One region of the Paenibacillus sp. FSL R5-0923 genome, then DNA from elsewhere that is predicted to be linked to it. Evidence: riboswitches for the same ligand, from Rfam matches in the RefSeq annotation. Region 1 holds a riboswitch; each other region holds the start of a gene.
The links. A riboswitch is a leader RNA that binds a small molecule or an ion and turns the genes downstream of it on or off. The one in region 1 is predicted to bind cobalamin.
Positions count from the first base shown of each region.

Region 2: it holds a riboswitch for cobalamin, as region 1 does, so the genes downstream of both, metE (5-methyltetrahydropteroyltriglutamate--homocysteine S-methyltransferase) here and MKX35_RS01015 (anaerobic ribonucleoside triphosphate reductase) in region 1, are expected to answer to the same signal.
Region 3: it holds a riboswitch for cobalamin, as region 1 does, so the genes downstream of both, MKX35_RS25595 (S-layer homology domain-containing protein) here and MKX35_RS01015 (anaerobic ribonucleoside triphosphate reductase) in region 1, are expected to answer to the same signal.

Region 1 covers NZ_JBBPAT010000001.1:214,200-221,392, reverse strand. Annotated here, with positions in the region: gene MKX35_RS01025 (ribonucleoside-diphosphate reductase subunit alpha) at 1-240, opposite strand, end outside; gene nrdG (anaerobic ribonucleoside-triphosphate reductase activating protein) at 296-811, opposite strand; gene MKX35_RS01015 (anaerobic ribonucleoside triphosphate reductase) at 808-2,793, opposite strand; cobalamin riboswitch at 3,011-3,245, opposite strand; gene MKX35_RS01010 (MTH1187 family thiamine-binding protein) at 3,620-3,928, shown strand; tRNA gene MKX35_RS01005 (tRNA-Thr) at 4,024-4,095, shown strand; gene MKX35_RS01000 (peptidase G2 autoproteolytic cleavage domain-containing protein) at 4,555-6,588, opposite strand; gene MKX35_RS00995 (hypothetical protein) at 6,819-6,941, shown strand; gene MKX35_RS00990 (hypothetical protein) at 7,057-7,193, shown strand, end outside.
Region 2 covers NZ_JBBPAT010000001.1:2,606,445-2,613,637, reverse strand. Annotated here, with positions in the region: gene MKX35_RS11550 (DUF4349 domain-containing protein) at 89-1,219, opposite strand; gene MKX35_RS11545 (DUF1540 domain-containing protein) at 1,870-2,022, shown strand; gene metE (5-methyltetrahydropteroyltriglutamate--homocysteine S-methyltransferase) at 2,161-4,482, opposite strand; cobalamin riboswitch at 4,616-4,821, opposite strand; gene MKX35_RS11535 (undecaprenyl-diphosphate phosphatase) at 4,982-5,842, opposite strand; gene MKX35_RS11530 (DedA family protein) at 5,892-6,515, opposite strand; gene MKX35_RS11525 (ABC transporter permease) at 6,533-7,193, opposite strand, start outside.
Region 3 covers NZ_JBBPAT010000002.1:113,724-120,916, forward strand. Annotated here, with positions in the region: gene MKX35_RS25570 (M48 family metallopeptidase) at 1-564, shown strand, start outside; gene MKX35_RS25575 (hypothetical protein) at 673-1,230, shown strand; gene MKX35_RS25580 (transposase) at 1,255-1,548, shown strand; gene MKX35_RS25585 (cellulase family glycosylhydrolase) at 1,611-3,332, opposite strand; gene MKX35_RS25590 (hypothetical protein) at 3,552-4,130, shown strand; cobalamin riboswitch at 4,222-4,422, shown strand; gene MKX35_RS25595 (S-layer homology domain-containing protein) at 4,623-7,193, shown strand, end outside.

The sequences.
Region 1 (7,193 bases):
AGCTGCAAACTTCCAAGTAGGCTCTTCTTTCGTTACAAGCTCTAGAGCACTCATGGTGAAGGCATTGCTAATTTCTTCTCCGCTTACGGAGTCACGACGCAGTTTGGAAATTACTCCCCGCAGCAATGTTTCTTTATTTAGTTGATCAAGACCTTCTAAGATACGGTCGGCGTATACGGAAAGGCGCTTCTCATCAAAAGCCAGTTGGCGATTATCTGGTTTTACTACGAATTGTGGCATGGTTATTTCATCCCTTCTTATTTTGGATTAATTTTGAATATCAAAAATTGATATATTATAGCGCAGTAGGCTGCCACAGAAAGACCTCCGAGCCGTTCGTACTGGCCGGAATGTCGATTATGCGTTGGTTAGAGCTTCCTCGGTAAGGAAGTGTAGTATCTTTCAATTCTTCTATAAAACGTCCATCTATTAATACCTGACACTGTGTAAGTAGATTCCACTCCGGCGAACCGGGAAGGGCGGTTAGTTCCTCATACGTATAACCACTGTAAATCCAGATGGGGAAGCCAGGGAGCACGGCGCGAAGCTCATGAATGAACCCAAGTACCTCTTCTGCCGAGAAAAAAGGATCGCCGCCTGCCAGTGTTAGACCATCCAGCAAAGGGTTAGCGGCGATTTCTGCAATGATTTCATGTTGACGTTCTAAGGTGAAGAATTCTCCATATTTAAAGTTCCATGTCTCGGGATTAAAGCATCCCGGGCAACGATGACGGCAGCCGCTGATGAAGAGGACGGCCCGCATGCCCTCTCCCTCGTTAATCGACTCCGGATAGTATCCGCAAATATTCATAAATGCTTAACGCGATCCCGTACTTCGGCTTGTTTGGCGGCATTGAAGCGGGTCTGATAGTCGCCAGTTAAATAACCTGTAACTCTGCGCAAACGACGGATGTGCACGTCATTCTCATGTGCGTTGCAGGAAGGACAGTTTGTCCCAATTACACCTTCGTATCCGCAGCTGGAGCAGCGGTCAATCGGATGGTTAATGCTGAAGTAGCTGACCTGTTGTTCTAGTGCATATTTAATGATTTTGATAAAAGCAGATGGATTGCTGCGGGCATTGCCATTTAATTCGACATAAGAAATAGCCCCGGCATTGCAGTATTCATGGAAAGGAGCTTCCAAGCTGATCTTCTGAGCAGCACCTAGATCGTAGTATACAGGGATGTGGAAAGAGTTCGTATAATACTCACGGTCAGTTACGCCCGGAATAGAACCCAGTACCTTGCGATCAATCTTGGTGAATTTGCCGGACAGGCCCTCTGCTGGTGTTGCGAACAAGGTAATGTTGAGATTAAGTTCCTCACTTTTAAGGTCGCAATACTCCCGCATGTGACGCACGATAGCCACAGCCTTGGCATGGACTTCCATATCCTCGCCATGGTGTTTGCCATACATGGCTTTCATGCATTCCGCCATACCGATGAAGCCAAGCGACAGACTACCATGCTTCAGCAGTTCGCCTACAGAGTCTTCAGGAGCGAGATTTTCGCCGCCTTCCCAGACGCCTTCTCGCATCATGAAATCGGATGCTTTAGCTTTTTGCGCGCTTTGGATGTGGAAACGATGAAGAAGTCCTTCCAGCGCAATATCCATATAGTGATTTAGATCCTCATAGAAGCCAGCTTCGTCTGCGACGGTACGTCGGCCTGTTACTGTGCCGTGTGCCAGACCGAGACGAACCAGATTCAGTGTATTAAAGGAAAGGTTGCCCTTCCCGGAGCAATGATTACGCCCAAAACGGTCACCGAGCACTCGGGTGCGGCAGCCCATTGTAGCAAATTCCGTATCAGGATCACTTGGATCATAATACTGCAAGTTGAGCGGAGCGTCCAGATTAGCGAAGTTCGGATATAGTCTGCGTGCAGAACATTCCGCCGCTTTTAGGAACAATTCATAGTTAGGATCGCCTTGCTGTTGATTGACTCCTTGCTTGCATTTGAAGATTTGAATCGGGAACACAGGTGTTTCTCCGCTGCCAAGTCCGTTCATCGTTGCTGTTAGCAGGGAGCTGATCACAAGCTGACCTTCTGGTGAAGTACAAGTACCATAATTGATGCTGGTAAACGGAATTTGCCCACCGGATCGGCTGGACATGGTATTGAGGTTATGTACCATACTTTCAGCCGCTTGCAGGGTTTCGATTTCGGTTTCCTTTAGTGCAAAACGAAACGCTTTTGGATATAACTCCGCCAGATCGGTCCGACTCATTGTAATCTCGCCCAAAGAATCATTAGCTTGTCCCTCATCAAAATAATCCAGACCCTTGCGGAACAGCTTAGCGAAGGATTTGGTTACATAAGGTGCTAGATCATAGTCGAGCTTATTGGCGGATACGCCGCCATATTGAGCATTTTGCTGGGATTGAAAAATAATTGCTACCAGTGACATAGCTGTCATTATGGAGTTCGGAGGACGAACACTGCCGTTGCCGGTGTTGAAGCCTTCGCGGAGAAGCTTATCAAACGGGATAAAAATGCAGTTAGTCGTTCCGATTGCGTATTGATCCAGATCATGCACATAGACGACATTGTCATCAATGGCTTGCACTAGCTGCGGTGGCATCGTAAAGTTGCGGGCGTACCATTTTGAATATTCACTGCCGAACTTGCTCATTTTACCGGAGAAACTCTCTCCGTTCAAATTGGCATTCTCGCGCAGCAAGTCCAAATCCCGGCTGTCGATAATATCGCGTCCTAAATCAATGAGCTCTTCTAAAAGAACTTCTCGTGCATTTGTTGTACCGTTAAATTGTCTCTCCAACAACGTCATTGTATAGCTCTCCTCTCAGTCTATCGTCCTATCATTAAGAAGTGGTGCCGCATAAGCGGCCGTATATTCATTGTGATCTCATAAAAAAAGCATCCTCTAGCGAGGATGGCAGAAAATGCCCGATGCGTTATGTAAATATCCACACAGATATTTGTAGTGGCCTCTAAGAAGATGACCGCATGCGGACACCGTTCCTGTTCCTCGCAGGCACTCATAGTTGGTGTCGTCGAAACAGGCAGGTCTCCTGGCTTCCGTAGGACCTCTCAGCGCCTTCCCAAGGGGGCTCTTACCCCTCAGTGGCTTCTGCCAGGAGATCTGCCCATCTTAAGCTTCTAAAAGCTTGTAAGGGGCATCCGGTTACAGTGGCGGGACCGCAGCGGATTTTCACCGTACTTCCCTATTAAGCTCTAATTCCGATAAAGGATCAAAGCGCCTGTCTCCACTATATTTTGTTGTCGTTAGATAAAAATAACCCAAGATGTTGTGTTTGTAAACAGTTTTTTAGAAAACCCGCGCGGGGAGCGGGTTCTTCAAAAGTACTCCACAAATGATCCACAGGCTGTCCATAAGTAATCCACAATTGATCCACAGGCATATAAAAAATGATTCATAAATTGTCCGAAAAGATGCCACAAAGAGTCCATAAATGTAGTGCAGATGACCCTAGAATTCATGTTAGAAAAAATACTTGTGGCGAAAGTCATATTTCGGAGAATTTTGGGGAAAGAAGAAGGGGCATAATAAAGCTGAGATCATTTGTGGGAGAGCGGTGGAGTTGTTACAATAGAAGGAGACACATACTTTAAAATTCCGAGGAGGTATTCTCATGCCTATTGCTGAAGTAACCGTTATTCCGATTGGAACAGGTAGTACGAGCCTTAGCAGCTACGTTGCGGATATGCAGCGAGTGCTGAAGACGGTAGAAGGGATTACTTATGAGCTTACATCCATGGGTACAATCATCGAAGGGCCTCTTCAGCGTATTTTTGCTGCAGTCGAAGCGCTGCACGAGTCTCCTTTTGCCGCAGGTGCAGAGCGTGTCTCTACCTCACTTAAAATAGACGACCGCCGCGATAAACCCTCCACTAGCCGTGGAAAGCTGGAGTCTGTGGAGCGTAAACTACAGGTGGAATAGCAGTTTGGGAGAGTAGGGAAATAGGGAGAAATAGGCTTGCGTTTCTGGCTGAAAGTTGTATAATATTTTTTGTTTGACAGAAAAATCAGCCTTAAGCTGGTGTAGCTCAGGGGTAGAGCAACGCACTCGTAATGCGTAGGCCGGGGGTTCAATTCCCTTCACCAGCATCCAAAAAAAACATACGTGGCGCGGATTCTTGGAATTTCGAGGGGCGCGCTTTTTTTAATTGTTCTACCCTTTATTTGAATAAAGAGTTTTCTGGGGGATAAGTATAAAATTCTGAAGAGTGGTGCGGACTTCCTGACTGACGCACTCGTCCAATCCAAGGACTCGGTATGGTACAGGGAAGAGCCGAATTTCATCAAGATTGAAGACGGCGTTTTCGTCCGGCAGAGATTTGAATTTAGAGCATACATAAAATAATCCGCCGAGCATGAGCTTGGCGGATTATTGCTGCTTCATTTGAAAACTCTCTACACACTGGACTCTAGAGCATACCGGTGATTTGGTCCAGCTTTCCGTTCTTACCTTCTTTCAGGCCCCCAAGCAACAGCCAGTTTCTCGCATGCCGAAGGGGGAAACAAAAGATCAATGGAGCAGGCTTCTTTCTCGCGACAATGACGTGATTACTTTTTGCTCCAGGCCTCATTTATGAAAATAAGCACTTGGTTGGGGCCAGTTCTCTTCATCACTCTAAAGCCCGTTGTGGAAACGGTCCCTATGCCTTGAGCGTTCGGAAAACAGTATCCGCCGGGACTGCAAGTTCCGTCGTCCCGAACTCGCAGTTTCCCAACTATTCCAACAGGCACCCATTCTGGACGGTCAAGGCGTGACACATATTCAGCTGTAGGATCCCAGGCCGGATTGAGGACCGGCTCCGATTTGGTGAAGGCCAAACGGGTTACGGTGCCATCAGGCTCCTTCAGTTCTGGGATAACCACCTCGTGGTATTGGATTCTCCCCCATTCATCTTTAAGGAACAGATCGTGCCAGCGCAAATCACTTGCATCTGCGATCATTGCCGGCGTTGCGCTTACGACACCAAGAATGTATTCATCTTCAGCGGTAGCCTTGCGGATCATCTCTCCTTCGCCATGGAAAGTTACGAAATATCCGACGTCAATCGGAAGTCCGTCAGAAGTCTCGAACATTTCTGCATAATCCGCAGCTGCAGGAGATATCACTGCACCATCGAGAAACAGATTTCCGGTCGATCCTTGAAGCACAGCGGCATTAAGCGTTGGACCGACAACTAGGCCGTTGGCCAGATGCCAGGATAAGGGGAACCGGGTAGCCCCGTTCGTGCCCATGATATGTGACCCGAAATGGTTCGCCACATTGTTTAATCCTTCGACATGAGATAAATCAGCAACAGAGATATTCTGCTGGCCTTCAACGTGTGAGACGGCACCACCTGCTGTATTGTTGCTTCCTTCCACGTGAGATATATTTCCGTTGGCTGTATTTAATTGTCCTTCGGCATGCGAAATGGGACCGCTGGCAACATTAATCGCCCCTTCAGCATGGGTCATGTTATTGGTGGCTCGGGTTCGAAAGCCTTCCGCATGTGAATTTAGTCCCGATGCTTCAGTACCTTGGCCTTCGGCATGGGAAGATGGACCACTCGCGATCGAGTCCATCCCCTCCGCATGGGCGGAATCGTTCGCCGCCCGAGTGCGACGACCTTCCGCATGAGAGGCGGATCCGATAGCGGTGGTCGAATTACCCTCGGCATGTGAACCGAAACCATCAGCAATACTCCCAATCCCTTCTGCATGCGCGGCGCTATCGTTTGCCTGAGTGCTAAAGCCTTCCGCATGGGCAGCGGTTTTGGTAGCGGCGGTGAAGTTGCCTTCAGCATGTGAACCGACACCGCTGGCAATACTCTCAATCCCTTCTGCATGCGCGGCGTCCTCGCTTGCCTCGGTTAAAAAGCCTTCCGCATGGGCGGCGCCTCCGGTAGCGGTGGTTCTGCTGCCCTCGGCATGTGAACCGATACCGCTGGCAATACTCTCAATCCCTTCCGCATGGGCGGCGTTCTCATTTGCCTGGGTTTCCTTTCCTTCGGCATGGGAGGATTGACCTCTTGCGATCGAGAGTGTGCCCTCGGCATGGGCGGCATCGTTCGCTGCCTGAGTGCGATAGCCTTCCGCATGAGAGGCGGATCCGGTAGCGGCGGTCGAGTTGCCCTCGGCATGGGCGGTATCAATACCGGAAAATGTATTGAATCCTTCACTGTGCGATGCTGGACCGTTCGCCTGAGTTTGTATACCCTCCGCATGGGCTGAAGCACCTCGTGCGATGGTCAGCGACCCTTCCACATGAGAAGCTTCGTTTACTGCCTGAGTGCGGAAGCCCTCGGCATGAGCGGCGCCGCCGATAGCTACAGTAGAGCTTCCTTCCGCATGAGAAGCCGGACCGTATGCGGAAGTATCTGCTCCTTCTGTATGTGACAGGTGACCATTTGCCTGAGTGAGTAAGCCTTCGGCATGGGAAGCAAATCCTCTTGATATAGTCAATGTTCCTTCAGTGTGGGAAGTATCGCCGACAGCCTGCGTTCTAAAGCCTTCTGCGTGTGACGCCACTCCCGTTGCTGCAGTTGAATTGCCTTCAGCTGTTGAACAGGGAGCGTAAGCATTTGTATTACAACCGTTTGACATGTTCCATCTCCTCTCCTTGGATACATCACTATATTATGGATGAAATAGTTTCTAAGAAAGGGACATACTGCTAAATTTTTATATATACGCAATAGTTTGATAGAATGAATATCATTCCACCATTTCTTCTACCATCATGAGGAACTTTACAAAACCTTATAGAACCTTATAATGAGCAACAAAACTGTACCATACAGAACTTTGTAGAATATGCTGGGGGAACACTCGTAATGCGTAGTCCGGGGGCAATTCCATTCACCGGCATTCTTACAATGCTTATACAGCCGGTATTCCGGGAATTCGGAGACCGCGCTTTTCTGTATCTTCTGGATGGATTGAAGGGATGGGTATGATGCGATGTTTAACGATACGACAGCCTTGGGCAAAGTTGATTGCTCTTGGTGAAAAACAATTCGAAGCTCGGTCAAGGAGATTAGCCTACCGTGGAGCGTCGGGGATTCATGCCAGATGAGTATAGATAAGAAAATATGGGAACAGGAACCGTTCAAATCGATATTGGCGAAGCATGGTCATACAGCGAATAATTTGCCGACAGGAGCTATTATTGCGACAGGTCAGCTCACGGGGTGTTATGAGGTTCCACC
Region 2 (7,193 bases), 2.4 Mb from region 1:
AATTTTCACGTTATACATTATTCATATATTTCTCGCTTAAACGCTTACCATCTTTATGAAGACGCCGAAAGCGTTTATGCTTGCAGGGCTATTCTTTCTTTGAGTCCTCTGTTTCCTTATTAGACTTCGAATTATCCTCTGAAACTGCCTCCTTAGGCTCTGTTGCCGCAGGGATGATTTGCTCTCTGTTCAGCTCCTTATTTCGCTGACGAATTCTCTCGGTCTGCTGCTCCCGACGCTCGCGGATATTTTTACGGGAAACTAATACAATAGCTAAAATAATGGCAGCCCCGATAAGTATCGGTAACGCTCCTGCAAGGATAACGACAATCCACTGAAACATCACAGATAGTGCATTTAAGCTTCCATTTAGAGCATCTGAAGCACGTTCCAGTAACGGCCCTTGCTCCTTCTTCTCCTTGACAGCAATACTTTCATCCGTCTGATACACTCTCAATTCTACTGTAGAGAAGGATACATTCTGATTGATATAACGCATTCTACCTTTAATCTGCTCAATACTTTCTTGAATCGAACCAAGCTCGTTCGCGAAGGCGACCAGATCAGTGGATTTCGTCGCTTTTTTCATAAACTCTGTATATTGTGCTTCCATTAGCTGCTTTGCCTTCAAACGTGACTCCAGATCAACATACTCTTCTGAGACATCCTGACCTTGAATGCTGCGCTGTAGAGATTCGTGTTTTACTTGTTCTAATTTATTCAGAAAAGGTGAGAATCCGGAGGCAGGCACCTTAAGGATAAACGTTCCACCTTGCTCGTACTGCGACATATTTTCATTAAACTCAATAATATATCCATTGGCCATGGTTACTAAATTACGTATTTCAGTCTGTGCTTTTCCATAGTCTTCTACTTCCATATTAAGATTCGCTTTATAGATCAGCTTCTTGTTCAAGCCCGCTACTACATCACTACCAGTAAATCCTGCACTTGCTTGAACTGTATTTTCTGATGTGGAGCCCTTTACAGCCAAGTTCTCGCTGCCAGTTGCTTCTGACTCAGGAGCTGCCGAAGTGCTTTGATTCGCTGTTGAGGCCATCGAGCTCTGCGATTGTACCTCTACTGCTGCGTCGTTACTCGTACTACCATTTTCTTTTGCCGAACTATCTGCCGCTGAATTCCTATCCGATGAGCCACAACCCGCCAAGACTACCGCAAGAATTAATAAACATAAGTAATGCAGACCCCATTTACGCATTCTCATTCCTCCAAAAATGTAATAGATACCGCTTGCACGGATCATAATATCGTTACGGAATGTCTTGTTCTAAGCAGATCTCTTCCGTCACTCTTTACTAAGACGTTCCAAAACTTGGAAGGTTGCACTGAAAAATGGAATTATGAACAGTTTCTTTTGAATTATGCTCTCTAAATAAAAAAAGAGTCGCATTTCTGCAACTCTTTTAGTTTAAGCTATTATTTTTCGAGCAAAAATCAACCTGGGTTAGAAGTGCTTTGTTTAATGGCATAAAACCGCTTAATAAGCTTGCCACTGTTTGTTTTGCGGTTACACTAAAGCTTGTATTCGCAATATAGCCTTGAGATACTGAAAAGCTAATGTTTAACAACGAATTTACAGAAGCACTGTTGTATACAGGCTGAGAGATTCTTCTAGTCAAACCACTTCTAGTGACATATGGGACACCATAACCATTCGAATAACTCATTTGCTTACACGCACTTTATTTGGTACAATTACCACGTCTAAACACGTAAAAAAATACCAAAAAACCCTCTATTCATAATGAATGAGGGCAGAACACGGTTCTGTTCGGACAAGCTCCACCTTGTTGAACAGAGAAGTTTTTTAATAATGCTGTCTATTACTAAAAGGGGAGGTGAACCCTCATGGCAAAAGACGTAATTTGCGAAGTTAACTCCTGCACCCACTGGGCAGAAGAGAACAAATGCAGTGCTGATTCTATCTTTGTAGCTTTCCACAGCTCCCAAGAACCTACACGTGCAGAAGAAACAGATTGCAAGACTTTCGAAAGCAAATAAGGTGATGATTTGAAGGGACCCTCCACGGTTCCTTCTTTTCTTTTCTCATTCTATCAAGAATGAGAATTATTATCAAGTGGCTGAAATAAAAAGCCAGGGAGAAATTCCCCGGCTATGATTTATTGTATACTTCTTATGTTATTTGGAAGCACTAACTCCTGCATTTTCTCTTGCAATAGCGGCAGCCTTTACCATGTTACGAAGTGCATCTTCTGTCTCCTGCCAGCCACGTGTCTTAAGACCGCAATCCGGATTAATCCAGAACTGTTCAGGATCAAGCACCCGCAGCGCACGATCAATATTAGCTGTCATCTCTTCTACTGCAGGAACCCGTGGACTATGGATATCATATACACCAAGACCAATTCCTTTATCATACTCCTGCTCCTCAAAGCTAACGATCAGTTCCCCATGGCTACGTGAAGTCTCAATAGAGATAACATCCGCATCCATCGCTGAAATGGAGTCTATCATGTCATTAAATTCGCTATAGCACATGTGGGTATGAATTTGTGTCGTAGCCTTCACATGATTCGTCGCGATACGGAACGACTTCACCGCCCAATTCAAGTATGCCTCATGATCTTCCGCCTTCAAAGGAAGTCCTTCACGGATAGCCGGTTCATCTACTTGAATCATCTCTATGCCTGCATCCTCCAAAGCTTTAACTTCATGACGGAGCGCTAAGGCAATTTGATTCGCTACTGCTTCCCGACTAAGATCATCACGTACGAAAGACCAATTGAGAATCGTAACAGGACCAGTCAACATACCTTTAACAGGAAGGGAAGTTAACGACTGAGCATAGACGCTTTCTTTTACAGTCATAGGCTGGATAAAAGCTATATCCGCATAAATAACTGGTGGCTTAACGCAGCGTGATCCGTAGGATTGAACCCAGCCATTACTAGTAAATAAGTAACCATCCAACTTCTCCCCGAAAAACTCCACCATATCGGTTCTTTCGAACTCACCGTGCACGAGTACATCCAGACCCAGCTTTTCTTGGAAAGTGATTGCATCTGCAATCTGCTCACGAACGAACCCGTCGTAACGCTCTTGATTCCATACGCCTTTACGCCATTTCAACCTTGCCTGGCGCACTTCTACGGTCTGTGGAAAGCTTCCGATTGTTGTCGTTGGCAGAAGTGGCAGCTGCCACTTCTCCTGCTGCACCTTCAGGCGCTCAGCAAAAGGTAGGCTACGTTGGTCTGGTAAATCTGCAAGTCCGAGAACTTGCTCGGCCACATCCTTACGACCGCGTTCAGGAAGTGCACGGAAGGCAGTAAGGGCTTCGCGACTGGCTGTCAACGCAGCAGCAGCTTCTGCTGTACCCTCTAAGGCTGCAGCAAGCAGGCCAAGCTCTCTAAGCTTCTCATCAGCAAAAGCTAAAGCAGCCTTGACGGTGGCCTTCAGCTTCACCTCACCCTGAACAGTAACCGGAACATGCAGCAAACTGCAAGAAGGCTGTAGAATAAGACGATCAAGCGGTACATGTACACTCAGCTTCTCGATCAGCTGCAGCTTAGCATCCAGATCCGAGCGCCAGATGTTGCGTCCGTCAATAATACCCGCTCCCAGCCACTTATCCTCAGGCCAGCCAAGACGTTCAATCGATGCCAGGTTCGTCCCGCCATCATGGACAAAATCAAGACCTAAACCTTGTACCGGAAGCTTGAACAGTGCCTCCAGCGGTTCAGCAGCTTCAAAGTAAGTCTGCAGAATAATATTTAATCCAGGCACGGATTCAGCAATTTCTGTGTAAATCGAGTTAAGTAATGATAATTCTGATTCATTTATTCCTGTAACAATCGCTGGCTCATCAATTTGTACCCAGCTTACTCCTTCTTGCTTCAGTTCCTGCAACAGCTGAACGTAAACCGGAAGAAACCGAGCAGCAATCTTCGCAATATCCGCAGATGCAAAACCTTTTGACAACTTAAGGAATGTATAAAGGCCTAAAACCACAGGTTTACCCTCAATTCCCGCTTGGGACTTGGCAAAACGATAAGCTGCCAGTGGTTTATTCTCGGTCAGACGCGGCGTTTGTGCACCGATCTCTGGAACGATGTAATGATAGTTCGTATTGAACCATTTAGTCATCTCGCAAGCGGTAGCCTCAGCATTTCCTCTAGCCATCGCAAAATAAAGATCAAGCCCAATGTCGCCACCATCATACGCATAACGTGGAGGTACGATCCCGAACATTACAGCTGTATCTAGCACATGATCGTAGAACGTAAAATCATTTACCGGAATTAAATCAATTCCTGCCTCCTGCTGAGTCTTCAAATGCTGAAGCTGAATTCCTGTCATTTCAGTACGGAACGCTTCCTCATTTATTTTTCCCGCCCAGAAGGCTTCCAACGTTTTCTTCCACTCGCGGTTTTTTCCGATTCTTGGATAGCCAAGATTGCTTACTTTTACTTTGTTCGTCACTTTGCAGCTCCCCTTCTCCATCTTCTTATTTTGGACTCGATATCACTTGCATTCCTTTAAAAAAGAGCGCCCTTCCCTAAAAAAGTCAAAGGGAAAGACGCCCATAATATACCTATGGTTAACGTCTAACACCTTCCTATCCTCCGTAGGTGAAGCAGTGCTGTTGAAACAGGCAGGTCTCCTGGCTAGCGGTGTCAGCATCCTTAGCAGTCTTCCCAGCAGTAGTAAATTGCCAGTGACATATGTTGCTATGGACTCTTCCGTTACAGTGGCGGGACCGCATCGGCTTCAAACCGAATTTCCCTATTAAGCCTACCGAATTACTAATTTCCGGCAAGCACCTGTCTCCGATATTGTCAAGCTAAAACGCCTTCAGCGTCCTTTTAAGGACGGTAAGCGTTTATGCGAGAATTATAAGGATAAAGTGAGTGTCTTAAATCTGATGTCATCATACGTGAAAGCCCCCGTCATCTGCAATAGATTACGGGGGCTTTTGTTATATCGATTCCTTATAACGGATTTAGAAAAACACGAAATATACTACTGCAGCAAGTACTATGCGATATATAGCAAATGGTAAAAGCTTAATCCGGTTGATCAATTTCAAGAAGAAACGCATCGATAATAGTGCAAATACAAAGGCACTGATAAAGCCTGCAATGAAGAACGGCAGGGCATCGATGGTGAAATATTGCCAGTTCTTCATCAGTGAGAGTAAACTGGCGCCTGCCATGATTGGAACAGCCATAATAAACGTGAAATCAGCAGCAGCGCGATGACTCATACCCAGAAGAACACCACCAGAAATCGTCGACCCGGAACGAGAAAATCCCGGCCACAAGGAGAAGCACTGGACCAGACCAACACCTAGCGCCTGCTTATATGTAATCTGATCGACACTCTCCGTTTGAATCTTCTTTGGTCCGAATAGATCCGCAATAATCATTAATACAGCACCGACTACTAGACCGATTAACACGGTGGATGTAGAGAATAAATGCTCGTCAATATAATCATTAAACAGAACCCCCAGCACGCCTGCTGGCACTAAACCTACAAGCACCTGTGTAAGCTTCAGGTGGCCGCCTTTTTCAAGCTGTGGTTGTTGCTCGGTTACAGGATCCAACTGCTTGCGGCTGAAGCGCTTTAAGCCCAGCAATTCAATGAACCTATTTCTAAAAATAACTACAACTGCTAATATTGACCCCAGCTGTATAACCACTTTGAACGTATTGGCCGTATATTGCCCAAATAACTCTGTCGATTTTAACCACATATCATCAACAATAATCATATGACCTGTGGAGGATACCGGAGCAAATTCAGTCAATCCTTCAACAATTCCCAAAATAATAGCTTTAATAATCGTTAATAGCTCCATTTGTTCTCCTCCTTTTAATCATAACTTTTATCTATATGTCCTTCTCGGCTCAACCTTCGGTGTTCATTTTCCGGCTGCGCTTGCGGAAGAACAAATACCCAAGGATCACTACTCCACCTGCAAGAAGCACGTACACTACGTTGGAGTACATATCCATATACATGGCGATGTCTTCCCAGGACTCACCCAATGCCGCACCAATAAGCACCAGCAATAGATTCCATCCCAGCGTACCAATCGTTGTGAAGATCATAAACACTCCAAATTTCATGCCCGACATCCCTGCAGGGATCGAAATCAAACTACGCACTAGTGGAACCATCCGACAAAATAATACGGTCCAATAGCCATATTTGTCAAACCAAGCGTCAGCCTTGTGGATGTCCTTTTTGCTAATCCGGAGTAGGCCGCCCCAGCGTTCAACGATCTTTTCCAAGCGATTTACATCCAACAAACGACCGATATAATAGAGAATTACTGCACCCAGCAGTGAGCCAAGCGTAGCAGCAATAATTACACCAGGAATGGTCAAATTCGTTGTGGTTGTCATGAATCCGCCAAAAGGAAGGATCACTTCGGAAGGAATCGGTGGAAATATATTTTCAAAAGCGAGCATCAGGAAAATACCAAAGTAACCAAACTGCTCCATAAAATCTGTAATCCATACTTGCATTTCGTAACCCCCATTATTCAGATCAAGTTCTTCTTCAAGTTGCGTAAATAACGGCTGCGAATAAAAAAGAAGTAAAGTCCCTGGACAGCCAAATATCCCAATAAAACCGCCCCGGTCTCCACAGCAATAGATAAGTAAAACAACCGCTGAAGCGCAATAAAGGCAAACACACTATGCAAAATAGCTACCCCAACCGGAACAAAAAACAACAACGACAATTGTATCGTTACAATTCGGTTTAGCTCTTGATCTGTAAGTCCCATTTTGGACAATGTAGAATATTGATGACGATCATGATCTAGATCTGTATACAGCCGGAAGTAAAGGAAGCTGCCTGCTGCAATGAAAAAGACAGTACCCACCAGTAAAGAAGCGAATAGCATCGTGTTGTACAATGTTCTTTGTATTTCAAACAGCGTGCCGCTAACAACAATCGCGTATGGCGAGTTATTTTCATAGGATCGTTTCCCTTTATGAGCAAGATCCGCAGCTATACCTACCGTTCGCGGGAAGTCATCCATGTAAAATCCTGTATACAAATCGGTCTGTACGGGATGAATAGCCTTGTAAAGCTCATCGCTAATCACAACACCACTGAAATCTCCCCCATCCCTTCCATCCAGCTCCGGCAATAGATATTCAGCAATCGGAACATGCTGGGTATAACCCATTTCTCGA
Region 3 (7,193 bases), on a different contig from region 1:
CGTATAACGCTCAAAGCTCCCAAGAAAACAAGTGAAGAGACGATTAAAAGCGTGGTTGAGCGTAATGGGAAATTAATAGTGGAGAAGCTGCAAAGTATTGAAGCGAACCGAGAAACACCAAAGCTCAAAGAGTATGAAGACGAGGGTAAGTTCCTGTATCTAGGCAAATATTATTCGCTGCAAGAGCTAATAGAGACAGGGGATTTAAATGAGGAAGAGCTTAAACTTAAGCTGAAGAAATTCTATTTCGCTAGCTGTAAGAAGGTTGTAGGTGAACGGATCAATAAATATCAGACACAGCTTAGAGTAAAGCCTAAGACGATTGACATTGTTGAGTCTAGAACCAAGTGGGGAAGCTGTAGCTCGGATAAAAAGCTAACCTTTAACTATCGCCTAGCGATGGCTCCAGTGGAAGTTATCGATTATGTAATCATCCATGAACTGTGTCATTTACTTCATATGAATCATGACCGCTCTTTTTGGCGAAAGGTTGGAAGCCTCATGCCGGATTATAAGGAGAAGGAGGAGTATTTAGCTAGATATGGGCGTGCTATGACGCTGTGATAATCAGAGAGTAATTCAGATGGTCCATTTTCTGGTGAATAAAAGGAAGGGAAGAGGTAAAACTATGTTCACAAAATAGAACTGGAAGAAATTTAAATGCGGAGGTAAATGATGATACAGAATAAAGGAAATTCACAACGCCAGATTCGAACTTCAATTCTTTGTTTGATCTGTGCCTGCACCGTCCTATTAAGTGGCTGCTCTAAAGCTGCCAATGAAACCACACAAGTAACTCCAACGCCTATAACAGAAGCCACTGCACCTGCGGCTACGAACAATGCAACAGAACAACCCAATGCATCATCCGGTACAAATACAGAGGGACTTCCGGCGGATGTTAGCGTTCAGAGAGTCATTAAGGAAGTCACTTTAAAGGACGGCTATCATAAAAAGATTGAGCTGCTGACAGACGGCGGCAAGCGGGTTACCATTACGGATCCGAGCCAAAAGATTGTTTTGCAGCAGATTGAATATGATGGGAAGATTACTACGTCTAATGGTAAACAGGTTACCGTTAAAGTCGAAGGTGGGGGAGAGCAGACCCTAACCATCCCCGATCATGTAGTGATCGAAGATGAGGACAAGCTTGGACTGATGCCAGGTGTTGATATCGAGTGGACAGTGAATGCCGAGGGGCAAATCGAAAGTGTTGAACTGGAGGATTAAAGAGATACAGAGGTGGCTGGCTAAATGAAATTTCTAATCGTATTTGGCAGTATAGTGGTTCCCGTCGCCATGCTAATGATACAACGGAAATGGATAAAGTGGCGTATTGTTTTTAATGTAACTTCTGTGTTGTCTACGCTTATTTTAGGTAATATTTCTGCCCTAGCTATATATGAAATATTAAGAGATAACACGGTATTTATGACCTCGATCCATGCGATTTTTTTGAATCCAATGTTTCTTTTAACGGGAGCATATCTTGGAGTATATCTGGTCTATCGCTTGATGTTGATGACGTATGAAGAAGTATATGTATGATGTAGTTAAAAAAGGAGTGTCCCCGTGAAGGGACACTCCTTTTTTATATTATACAGCGAAAGCTAAGAAGACTTTCCTACAACGTTTGTTCCACTCTTCGTGATCTTGTACGTAAGGATATCACCATTCCAGAAGTGGAATTTCAAGATGACCTCTCCATCTTTAACATCTTTAAAGAAGGCTGGAAGCAGCTTGATTTCTTTCGTGTTATAAGAGGGTGAGAACGTATTGCCGAACTCCTTGAATGGTGTCCAGTCTTGCGGGCCTGCATTGCCACCAGCGGTATAGACAGCCTCCATCGTGGCAAGCTGGTTACCATTAAAGGTAGTTGGAATCACAAACGATTCAGTCGTACCTTTGGCATCACTTAATTTGGCAGTGTCATTCACGATGATCTTTAGTCTCCACGCAACACCTTTGTTGAATTTCAACGTTAACACAGCATTTTCACCGTATTTTTGGGAAGCTGTGAGTTTTTTGAGTTGGCTGGCTTTGAGTGTCAGCTCCTCGCCATTCAAGGTGTAATCTTTTCCCTTTGTTAGATACTTCCCATTTGCACTAATCGTGGTTAGCTTATTGCCGTTTAGGTTCAGCTTCACCTTGGTGTCTTTGATCGCTGCACCTTTTTTTAGATAGACCAGATCGCTTTCAGTGCTGGAGGAACGTTCCTTCAGACCAGACATTAATACACCCTGCAGCTCAGAATCGGACCACTTATACGTTTTGCGGTTGAAATGCTGCCCATTATCCCAGAGCATGGAGGTCATTTTCTTTTCTTTTAAATAATAGGTAAGGTACTCGAAGAATTTCAGCTTCTCGCCTTGTTCAATCACACCTGTATCTTTATCGAATCCTAGCAGTCCAAACTCACCAACGATAACAGGGATTCCTTTGGCTACGAAAGTGTTGTAAACGTTATCAAAAGTTTGGGTGATATCGTTTTTTGTATCTTTTTCAAACGTGGTGTAACCAGCGATATTCACACTGAACGGCCAGAAGCCATAGTAGTGAACGGTCGCAATTATGTTCGGATCGTTAAGAGCTGTAATCGTCTTGTAGAGCTGATCCATTCTAGGTTGGGTAGGAGAAGTCTCTAATGAAGGTAGCACTAGCGGACGGACATCATTTTTTCCACCTGAGTTTCGAACGATCTGATGGAAGGAATTGTTGAGCTCTGCAAGCATTTGTTCCATCTTCGCTTCATCCGTACTTCCGCCATCCGTGAAACGAGGTTCATTAATGCTTTCGAACATCAGCTTATCGGATTTATCCTTGAAGCGGTCCGCAATTTGAGTCCATGCTGCATTATAACGCGCCAGCGTCTCATCATGCTTCTCTTCCATATGACTTACCCATAACCAGGAGTCGTGATGGACATTGATCATTACATATAACTTGGCGTCTAGCGCCCAGCCTACAACTTCTTCGACACGGTTGAGGTAAGCTTGATCAATGGTGTAGTTCGGTGCTTCACCTATGTGTGAATCCCAAGTGATAGGAATCCGGATACTTTTGTAGCCTTGTGCGGCGATTTTCTTAATCAGTTCTTGGGTCACACGCGGATTGCCCCAGGAGGTTTCATCCTCACCTGTAGCATCTAGAGTATTGCCAAGGTTCCAACCGGGCTGCATATCGTCTACATAGGATTGGATCTTACTCTTTGGTGCTGCCTTAGCTTGTTGCTCGTCCTTAGTGGCAGCGGCGGCAATGGATGAGAACAAAGAGAGCAGAAGAGCGGTGACAAGGGTCAATGATAAGAATGATTTCTGGATTCGAGTAGTCATTGAATTCTCCTTTGTAAGATCATTTTTGAGGATGCTTAAACCTGACCTTCCTTAGTACTTTGGTGCTTAGATGAACACGTACACCTCCATGAATTCATTGTAAACGCTTACCAAATACCCTAACATAGAATAATTTCAACGAGTACCTTACTAATTTGTGGTAAATTCATATATGAATTAGTGATTTGTAGTGATTCCAAAGTTATGGAGGGCAATCCAGTGAGCAGATTTCATTACATAGGCTCGGCTACAGAGCTTCCGTTAGGAGAAAGAGGCAGTGTACCGTCAGCAAAGACATATAATGAAGTGAAAAATTCCCCGGAGTATAAGAAACAAAGAGAGGCTCAGCGCCTGCAAGGTATAATTCCTTTGGATGACATCGCAGATCTATCTCATTTAAGAGATGAGGATTGTCTTGTATACGACTCGGAAGAAGATGCAGCGGGTATTTTTATAGAGGAACTTGGGTATTGGAACGATGAGATTCGCAAGCATTTTCGGAGTCCATATGTGTTTCGGATTTCACCGAATTGGGGCGGCTTCTCTGTATCCCCTAAGCTAAAAGATACTCTACCGGGATCGTATAACGCCTCACTCAAGTGTTGTCGGGAGTTATTTAGGCTTATGACAGATTATGGGGTATCTGGTGCCGAGTTTGAGCTTTATACATGCTGGGCTGAGGAAGAAGGGCTCCCACGTAATAAAAAGTATGATCGAATCTTTGATTTGGCCTCTTTGTCACTGGAGGATGGTTTTGAGCTGAGAGAAAAAGAGTATATTGTGGTTAAAATGATTTGATATTCAATAGGATTATCGCTAACTACTCGTTATACAAAAAACAAATATTGCATGACAAAAGCATATATATTAGATATGATGAAGCATGGAAAAATTAATATTAGCAATAGGTGCCAATTATGAATGTTTCGGAAATACAATCATAGATTGGTTAAATGGAAAGCGGGTGTGAATCCCGCGCGGTCCCGCCGCTGTGAAAGAGGAGTCCTTGCAAGGTACCACTGGGAAACTGGGAAGGTAGCAAGGGTGATGATACTTGAGCCAGAATATCTGCCTGTTTCTGATACACCGTTAAACTCTACGAGCGATAGAGAGGTGTTTGATATAGTATATGCCTGCTATTGTTGCGGTTCACTATCTTAAACCTCTTGACGTTATGTTGAGTGGTTTTTTTTTGTGAATGCCATCCCTTAATGGGTGGCGCTGGTGTTTTTTCTCGCTGGGTTTAATTCTGTTTTTTATCATAGGAAAAGAAGGGAAGGGTTATGAAACATGAAGAAAAATAAGTTTTTAGCTTGGTTACTTATTGTAGCTGTATTCATCACGACATTCTCTACAAGTGTAATTCCGGCTCATGCAGATGGAGCAAGCTCTACGCTTAAAGGGTACGCAACTGTATCTGTAGAGAAGTTCACATTGGGTCAAGGATATATTAAGGAACCTATTAAAGTTCCGATCTACGAAGGGGACAATGGCGCATCTTTAATTATGCGTGCGCTAGGAGAGGGCAATTATAAATATTTAGGAGATATAAATAGTAGCTTTTATCTATCTGAAGTTAAAGATAATGCCAGAGATGAAGTGAATATTCCGAAATATATTTTAGATATGATCTCAGCTGGTGGGATGACAGTAGGAACTAAAGTAAATCAACAATGGTTGAGTCAGTTTGACTACACCCCCATGTCTGGTTGGATGTATGCAGTAAATAATGAATTTCCTCCAGTTGGTTTTTCTCAATATGATCCTCAAGATGGTGACATCATCCGAACTCAGTTCACCACGTATGGCTATGGTTCTGATCTTGGTGGTGGTTGGGGAGAACTACCAATTCAACTTGCCAATAAGGACGCTTTAACTGCTGAAATTGCAGAGATTAACAGCGATCCGAATAAAGAAAGTATTTTGGATAGAACTGTAGTACAATCGGCAGTCTACCAAGCCTATTCCGTGCTCGAAAATATTGAAAGCTCTCAAGTAAGTGTAGATCATGCGCTTGTCGGGCTTACCAATTCTTTGGATATAGAGCCACCTGTTATTACTGTAAGTGGTATTCAGGATAAACAGGAAGTGTCCGATAAAGATTTAAGTTTCAGAGTAGTTGTCACAGACAATATATTTAAAGATATCATGCCAGCAGTAAAACTTAATGGAGTCGTTCTATCTGCTACTAATGGTGAGTACAAAGCATCTCTAAGCCCAGGTAGTAATGTAATCACTGTAACGGCAGTAGACGGAGCAGAAAATAGAGTAGAGAAAACATATCAAATTACCTACAAGCTGAATGCTACCACTGGCGCAAAGGAACAGTTAGATAAAAGCTTGGCCTATATTTTAAAAACGGTAAAGAATCCGTCATTTGGTACTGGCAGTGGGGAATGGTCGATCTTATCTTTAGCACGTGCCAACTACGAAGTACCAAGTGGTTATTATGATCTCTATTACAACAACGTAGCTAAGAAAGTAACAGAATTAATGAAGGATGGAAAACTCGATGCTATTAAAAGCACAGAGCATTCCAGAGCGATTCTAGGACTTACCTCGATCGGGAAGGATATCACGAATGTTGCGGGTAATAATCTAATCAATGCACTCGCTGATTATCAATATGTTCAGAAGCAAGGGATTAATGGTCCCATATTTGCACTGATTGCCTTAGATAGTCGTACGTACGAGATCCCCGTTCTATTCCCTGAGCCTGATAAAGATGGGGTAATATATCAGACTACAAGAGAGAATTTGATTAAGTATATTTTAGATAAAGAAATCAAAAAAGGTACAGCGGACGCCGGAGGTTGGGCATTAGGCCCAGCAAAAGCTGATACCGATATTACTGCGATGGCTATGCAAGCTCTTGCGCCTTATTATGCAACTAATCCAAATGTAAAAGCTGCCGTGGATCGGGCGATTGCATGGTTATCGAGTACGCAAAATGCTCAAGGTGGATATACAAGCTGGGGAAGCACAAGCAGTGAGAGCATCGCACAGGTTATTGTGGCTTTAACTGGCGTAGGCGTAGATCCGCACAGTGACATTAAATTTGTAAAAGAAGGAAATTCGCTTATAGACGCGCTACTTACCTTTGCTGGACCGGATGGTGGATTTAAGCATACTCTCACCGGAAAAGTAGATGGAATGGCAACGGATCAAGGTACGTATGCACTTGTTGCTTATGATCGTCTGATTAATCATAAGAACCGTCTGTATGATATGAATGATGAAAAGCCGGGACCTGAACAACCAGAAGATCCAGAAGAGATAGAAGTACAGATCCCATCAGGAGATAAACCAGAAATTAAAATTCCAGAGGGCGATAATTATGATTACATCATTCCGATACGCCCCGAAGATAGCAACAAAGAAATCACAGTGGAAATCCCAGAGTATAAGCAATCCGCAGTAAGTGTCAATTTACTTGGAAATAGTACTCTTCCTCAAATAGAGGCTACTAAAGGTGACGTATCTGTAGTCATTCCTAAAGGTGCAAAAGTTACAAGTGGTGATGCTAAGGTTGAGCTTATTTCATCTATAGCAGGCACAGAAACTGCGCTTAAGGATAGTCTGAATCAGGTTATTCCTAAGGACAAGAAGCTGGAGAGTATTGTTCAGGCTTTTTCAATGGGCGGCAGTGCAAGAGTAGAATTCAGTCAATTCATTACGTTAATTTTTAAGGATCTTAAAGGAAAAGATGCAGCTTATATTCAAGACGGCACACCACATAACATTCAAAAGTTTGCAAATGATGACTTAGGTTTTGCAAGCGGTAAGTCTGAGTATGCCTATGATAGTGGAAATGATTTAATCGTAAAAACCAATCACTTCACTGATTACGTTGCTTACACC